Regions from separate parts of the Ruegeria sp. CH6 genome, predicted to be linked through region 1. Evidence: riboswitches for the same ligand, from Rfam matches in the RefSeq annotation. Region 1 holds a riboswitch; the other holds the start of a gene.
The links. Region 1 has a riboswitch for cobalamin ahead of ACR0CW_RS11980 (DUF1636 family protein). Riboswitches for the same ligand answer to the same signal wherever they lie in the genome.
Positions count from the first base shown of each region.

Region 1 (3,206 bases):
CTTGATACCAAAGGGGGCCAGCGTGTCCGGAGTGACTTCGCCGCCGGGCTTCATGCCATAGTACCACCCGGCAAAGAAAAGATCGGGTTCTACTGCTACCAGATTTTCGACAGTGGGGTATTTCGGCGCCAGTTCGGGGATGTCACCGCGCAGCGTATCGAATTCCGGGCTGGTCTTGTACCATCCAGTGATGCCAGTCAGGCCGACGATCTTGTCCTGCAGGCCAAGCGCAAAGGCCATGTCGGTCATGTTCATGTCGTGCACGACCAGCCGTTCGGGCGTTGAGTCAAAAACAAGCGGTTCGCCGCAATTGTCTACGGTGACCTCATGTGCGGCCGCACTGGTGGCGAGGCCGGTGATCAGCGCCACGGGCCAGAGTTTCAGGTTCATGGAAAGCTCCTGTCAGTTTGTAAGCTTGGTTTTTCGGATGTCGAGTGCGGGGATCACCCGGTCTTCGTGTTGAAAACACAGGTATTCGACGCCAAAGGTTTCGCGCACGCGCTGTGGCGTCAGGATGTTGCTGACTGGTCCAAAACCCGTCAGTCGGGTGGATTTCATCAACGCAACATGGGTGGCGAACTCAGGGATCATGACCAGATCGTGGACGATCATGACCACGGTGATACCAAGATCGGCGACCAGCGAGAGCATGCGCCCCTTGGCATCGGGATCCAGATGGTTGGTGGGTTCGTCCAGAAACAGCAGCGACGGGTTTTGGGCCAAAGCGCGCGCAATATGAGCGCGCTGACGCTCGCCTCCTGATAGGGTCGACATCTGCTTGCCTGCCAGATGATGCAGCTCGGTCAGGTCAAATATCCTGTCCAATGCCTGTTTATGTTCATCTGCAGATCGGTCGCCTTTGATGGGAATCTGCCCCAAGGCTACGTAATCTCTCAGTCGTAACCGTCCATCGGGCAGTTCCTGCTGGCTTACAACAGCGATGGTCCGGGCGCGGTCCTGAGGCGATAGCGATCGCAGGCTTTGACCGCGTATCAGTACATCCCCAAGCGCGATGGTTTCGACACCACATAGCAGGTTCAGCAGGGTGGTTTTGCCCGCGCCGTTCGGGCCTGCGATGGCCAGTACTGATCCCTCGTCCAGATCAAAGGACACACCCTGCAGCAGCACATCACCGTTCAATGCATAGTACTCGAGATTTTCGGCAACCAGAAATGTCATGCCTGACCTCCAGACAAGATGCGCGGCATGCGCGACAAGGTTTTGGTGTAAAGGGCAGGGGGTCTGTCCGTGGCATTGGTCCAGCCGTCGGCGCTGTCCTGATATTGCCAGGCAAACGCGGCCAGCGCTTCAATGTCCTGCGCTGAACTAATGCGACCGAACAGGTATTGCGCTTTGTCCGCAGCCTGAAAGCCAACGGTCGTAGGATGTGAACAGCCAGCCATGCAGGAAACCCCTCGGATTGCGAAGCAGGACGGAAGCTTGTCCGCAATCGCCGTTCGAAGCGCATCGGCACTGTCCGAGCCCTGACAGGTCTCGCAAATCAACAGGAAATGATCAGAGTTTTCAGGCATTACGCGCTCCACTTACTGACAATCCGGGTGATAAGCAATGTAATAACGTAACAAGTAATTTATTACAGCTCGGATTTGCGATGCTGTGCCACTGCCGGTTTTGAAAATACAAAGCGAAGAGTTTATTTGCTTCCGGCATGGTCCGCTCCACTTGTTGCCAAGTGCGGACAGAAGGTGCCGTATATGTACACACGCAGATTACGCGCCATCAAAGCCTCCTTCCAGGACGCCCCGCCCCGGGTTGGTTAAACATCTGATGGCAGGTCTCCTGACTTGCGGGTCGATGCTTGGCCAACCTTCCCGGCCTTTGGGCCAGTGGTCTTTTGGCTTCGCTCTCCGCCTACAGTTGCGGGGGCAGTCACGGCATTGGTACGCAGAACGCACCGCACCGTATTCCCATTTTCATCCCTCGGACAAACCGCCGGGAACCATCTCGTGTCAGCTAGTCTGGTGTCGATAGCGTTGTCAAGCGCCAGCTGAAGGCTTGGTCAACGCAGGGATAGGTTTTTACTTCACGACCCGAAGCATCGGCCGGCGGGTGGTGTCGCCGCGTCGGTCGCTACCGGTCGGAAAGCGATTGGCAAGCGTCAGACCAGCCTGAATCAGATGGGGATCCGGATAGCCGCCTGTAACAAGGTTGACGGCATCGCGCGCTTCGGGCGTGTTGTCGCGCCGCATGTGATGCAGCATCTTCATCAGCGCAAGCTCATCGCATGTCAGTGACCCACGCTGTTCAAGGCAAAGCGGGTCGTTGAAGGCCAGCCCCGCCGGGCGGCAATGCAATGTGACCTTGACGATTTTATAGATCAGATGCGCGATGTTCAGGCCCTGATCAACGCCCCAGCGTTCGATGGCCGTGGAATAGGCGTGTTGCCACGATTGCGTATCGGGATCGGCAAAACTGAGGATGAAGTGTCGCATAACAGGCAACAGTCCCAGCTCAAAATCATCGAAGTCTGGTCTGCCCGCAGCTGGTCTGTCGCCGTTTGATCCATAGACTGAAAAGCTCATGCGCGCTTCCTTTCAGAATTTGGGGAATGCGCCGACAGGCTGAGCACGTTTTCCGGCAGCTCATCTGCGGTCAGTTCTGTTTGTGGGCGGGGTGCGGTGGCATGTGCAGGGAACCGCAGGTCGGCTTCGATGGCCTCGCGGAGTTTCGGTTTCAATGCACATCCATGTCGGCTGGCAACAGCATCCATGGCCAGCAGGTCAGCAAGCGATTTTGTCATTATCTGGTTGTCTCTTGGTCAGCGTCGGGCAGGGCGGTGACCGGGCGTGAATCCAGAGAATCTGACTAGGTCGGTGCTTAACTGACAAAAATAGTCGGAAAAAGCAATAAGGAAAAGACGGACCGGTTGCGACGGCCCGTCTTCCGGCGGGAAAACCCGCCTTCCAAGGCGAAAGCCAACCCTGCGAACCTGGGTCAGCTAACTGATGGGGTTATCAGCCGCCGTTGGAATTCGCGAGCGCAGGCTGGGCAAAGTCATTCGCTTCAGGGGTCAGATCCTGCGCGCCGGTGCCCGGCATCAGTTCGAAGCCAAGATCGAACTGATCGAGTGTCGAAGCCAGTTGTGCCACGATCTCGGTATCGCCTTCAGATTTGGCGGTGCCATCTGCCAGCATGTCGGTCAGCTTACGTTCGCCGGTCATGACCTTTTCTAGATCAGCGCGGTT
Region 1 is NZ_JBQFQS010000004.1:239,148-242,353, reverse strand. Features, by position in the region: gene ACR0CW_RS11990 (ABC transporter substrate-binding protein) at 1-390, opposite strand, end outside; gene ACR0CW_RS11985 (ABC transporter ATP-binding protein) at 403-1,179, opposite strand; gene ACR0CW_RS11980 (DUF1636 family protein) at 1,176-1,532, opposite strand; cobalamin riboswitch at 1,774-1,980, opposite strand; gene ACR0CW_RS11975 (hypothetical protein) at 2,040-2,543, opposite strand; gene ACR0CW_RS11970 (hypothetical protein) at 2,540-2,761, opposite strand; gene ACR0CW_RS11965 (alkyl/aryl-sulfatase) at 2,976-3,206, opposite strand, start outside.

Region 2 (3,206 bases), on a different contig from region 1:
GTGGAATAGTCATCCAGCCGCGTATCCTCGCGCCCGTCGGCAGGCAGAACCGCCAGCGCGATACCTTTGGTCTGTGCCAAAGCCAAAACCTGCTGCAGACCGTAGGACCAGTAGGGCACACCACCGATCAGGCGGATCAGAATACCCTTGGCCCCCTCAAGTGTCTGTTCGACATAGGTGTCGACGGACAGAGGGTGCTTCAACGCCGTCAGATTGGCCAGCCGCATCGACGGCATACGCCCTTCGGCCCCGCCACCGCGATGCCAGCCCGCCGCAAAAGCGCCAAGGTCGCTGTCCGAAAAGGACAGCACCACCAGATCCGCTGGGCTCTGGCCCAGATCGGTTGGGGTTTCAGTTTCTTCTAACCCGTGGCTTTCGCGGAAGACGACATGCATGGCTTACTCGGCAGCCTCAGCTACACCTACGAGGATATCACGGATCGCAGCCTCTTTGATGTCGTCATGCTCGGCGATCACCACCAAACGCGAGCGGCGTTCCTCGCCGGGTTCCCATGGGCGGTCGTATTGGTGACGGACGCGGGCACCAACAGCCTGAACCAGCAGACGCATCGGTTTGCCCTGAACGGCGGCATAGCCTTTGACGCGCAGGATGTTCAGCTCAGTCGCCAGGCGTTCGATTTTGGCAACCAGATCGGTTGGGTCGGTCTGTTCCGGCAACTCGACGATGATGCTTTCGAAATCGTCATGCTCGTGATCGTGGTGTCCGTCGTGATGGCTTGGGCGGGCGTCCATGTCATCCTCGGCAGCGGCTTCGAGGCCCAGAACAACGCGCACGTCTACGGCGCCTTCGGCGACTTCTACCACAGGCAGCGGGCGAGGGGCCTCGGCTGCGATGATCTCTTTGGCCTTGGCAACACCCTCGGGACCGGCCAGATCGGGCTTGGTCAGCAGGATGATATCGGCGCAGGAGATCTGGTCTTCGAACACCTCGGACAGAGGCGTTTCGTGGTCGATCGAGTCATCGGCCAGGCGCTGGGCGTCCACGGCTTCGACATTCGGAGCGAAGCGCCCGGCGGCGACGGCCTCGGCATCGGCCAGAGCGATCACGCCGTCAACGGTGATCTTGGAACGGATATCCGGCCAGTCGAATGCCTTCAGCAGCGGCTTGGGCAGCGCGAGTCCGGAGGTTTCAATCAGGATGTGATCGGGGCGCGGTTCCAGCGCCATCAGCGCTTCGATAGTTGGGATGAAATCATCGGCCACGGTGCAGCAGATGCAGCCATTTGCCAGTTCCATGATGTTTTCCGCCGGGCAATCGGGAATTGCGCAGGATTTCAGGATGTCGCCATCGACGCCAACGTCACCGAATTCATTGACAACAACGGCCAGACGTTTGCCCTGCGGGTTCTGCATCAGGTGCTTGACCAGTGTGGTTTTGCCCGAGCCCAGAAAGCCAGTGATTACAGTAACGGGAAGTTTTTCGAGGTTGCTCATTTCAGGGCTCCAATCGGGGGAATGCGGGCCGCACAGTTTTTGCGGAAATGTTCAGGGCGCTCACGCCATTTCACAAGGCCGTCTTCGGTGGCGAGATATTTGGTGACGCCTTCGACGATGGTCTCGACGTGGTCGGTTTCGTTGAGGTTCTCATACACAAAGGTCCAGCGGGATGGTCCGCCACGCAGTACGATCGAACACCCCTGATCGCAGTTCGAAAGGCATTCAACGGCCTTAAGATCAATGCCATCTGGCAGCTCGGCCTCGGTCAGCGCTTTATGCAATAATGTGCCGGGGCGCTGGTCATCTTCCTCGACAGGAAGGCCACGCCGGCAGGTGGTGCAGACCAGCAGTTCAACTGGTATCGTCTCGGTCACGTCTCTCATCCCCCCTTCACGGTTTTCGGGGGACGGGGTATGCGCGGGCCTTGGCCCGACACCGGAACACCCCGTCCGGTCTGGTCTTCGGGCGTTGGCAGGTCTCCCGGCTTGCGGATGTCAGAGGTATCCTCTGGCAGGTGTCCTGCCTTCCCGGCCTGCAGGCCAGTGGCTTTGGGCACCTTCTCCGGTCACGGTCGCGGGGGCGGCTGCATTTGACGGCATTCCATACCGCTGATGCATTCCCTTTTCATCTGCTTGCACAGACACCAACGAAAGGGACATGCGGCAAGCAAAGGGGCGTTGTCAAGCGAATGGAGGCGCTCTCAGATCACCGGGATGGAAAAGCGACTTGCAGTGGTCAGTCAGCGGCATCCGCTTTGATCCGTTCTTGCAACCAGGTCTCAAAGAGGCGGGCAGAGGCCGTCGGGCGGGGCGCGCCATCTGAGCGGATCAGGTAATGGGACTGAGCAAAGGGAATCGGTGGTCCGGCGATCTGCAAGGGCGCACCCTGCGCAATCGCATTCCGGGCAAAGCGTTCAAGGATTGTGGCGTAGCCTGCCCCCGCCATCACAAGTTGCAACGCGGTGACCGTTGTATCCGCCGAATATTGAGACTGAAGTTCAGGCTGGTGAATGCCATGCGCTTCAAAGTATCGCGCCCAGTTGTCTTCATATCCAAGGATATGGATCAGAGGACTTTCACGGAACTCTGTCTTGCTAGGCGCTGCAGTGCCGGATCTGCAAACCGGAACAAGGAATTCATCCGAAAGTTTCTCTGACCTGAGCCCCGGCCAGTCGCCATAGCCCAGCCGAATATCGATATCCACATCGCTGGAACCCATGGTGTCATTCCAGATGTGAGTCACCAATCGCACAGGGATGTCGGGATGTTGGCTGGTGAATTCAGGTAGTTCGGCAGCCAGCCAATAAGTCATGGTTGAAATTGCCGCACGAACGGTCAGCGTCTGCTGAGAAGCTGGGCCAAACAAACTGTTGGTCGAAAGGGTTATGTTAGACAGAGCGCGCCGAACGGTCAAAGCATAGGACTGGCCAAGCTCGGTCAATTCCAGTCGTCTTGCCTGTCGAGTGAAAAGAGGTTGGCCCAACTCGGCTTCCAATGAACGGATATGCAGGGATACTGCGGTTTGTGTCAGACCCAGCTCTTGCGCGGTAGCAGTGAAATTCAGATGGCGAGCGGCAGCTTCGAAACTACGCAGCCAGGAAGGGTTTGGTAGACGATCCATTTATCACCAAAAATTTTTGCCCATAAGCTCGATTATTATTCGTTTCATTTGCGGGTTATCAAGGTGAATACTCCGCGTGAAAACGGTTCGGGCATAGCCCATAGGGAGGATTCGCAATGAAGGTTGGAT
Region 2 is NZ_JBQFQS010000002.1:65,405-68,610, forward strand. Features, by position in the region: gene cobN (cobaltochelatase subunit CobN) at 1-395, opposite strand, end outside; gene cobW (cobalamin biosynthesis protein CobW) at 399-1,454, opposite strand; gene ACR0CW_RS04595 (DUF1636 family protein) at 1,451-1,840, opposite strand; cobalamin riboswitch at 1,911-2,120, opposite strand; gene ACR0CW_RS04600 (LysR substrate-binding domain-containing protein) at 2,193-3,077, opposite strand; gene ACR0CW_RS04605 (NAD(P)-dependent oxidoreductase) at 3,194-3,206, shown strand, end outside.
Region 2: linked by a shared signal. The riboswitch ahead of ACR0CW_RS04595 (DUF1636 family protein) and the one ahead of ACR0CW_RS11980 (DUF1636 family protein) in region 1 are both predicted to bind cobalamin.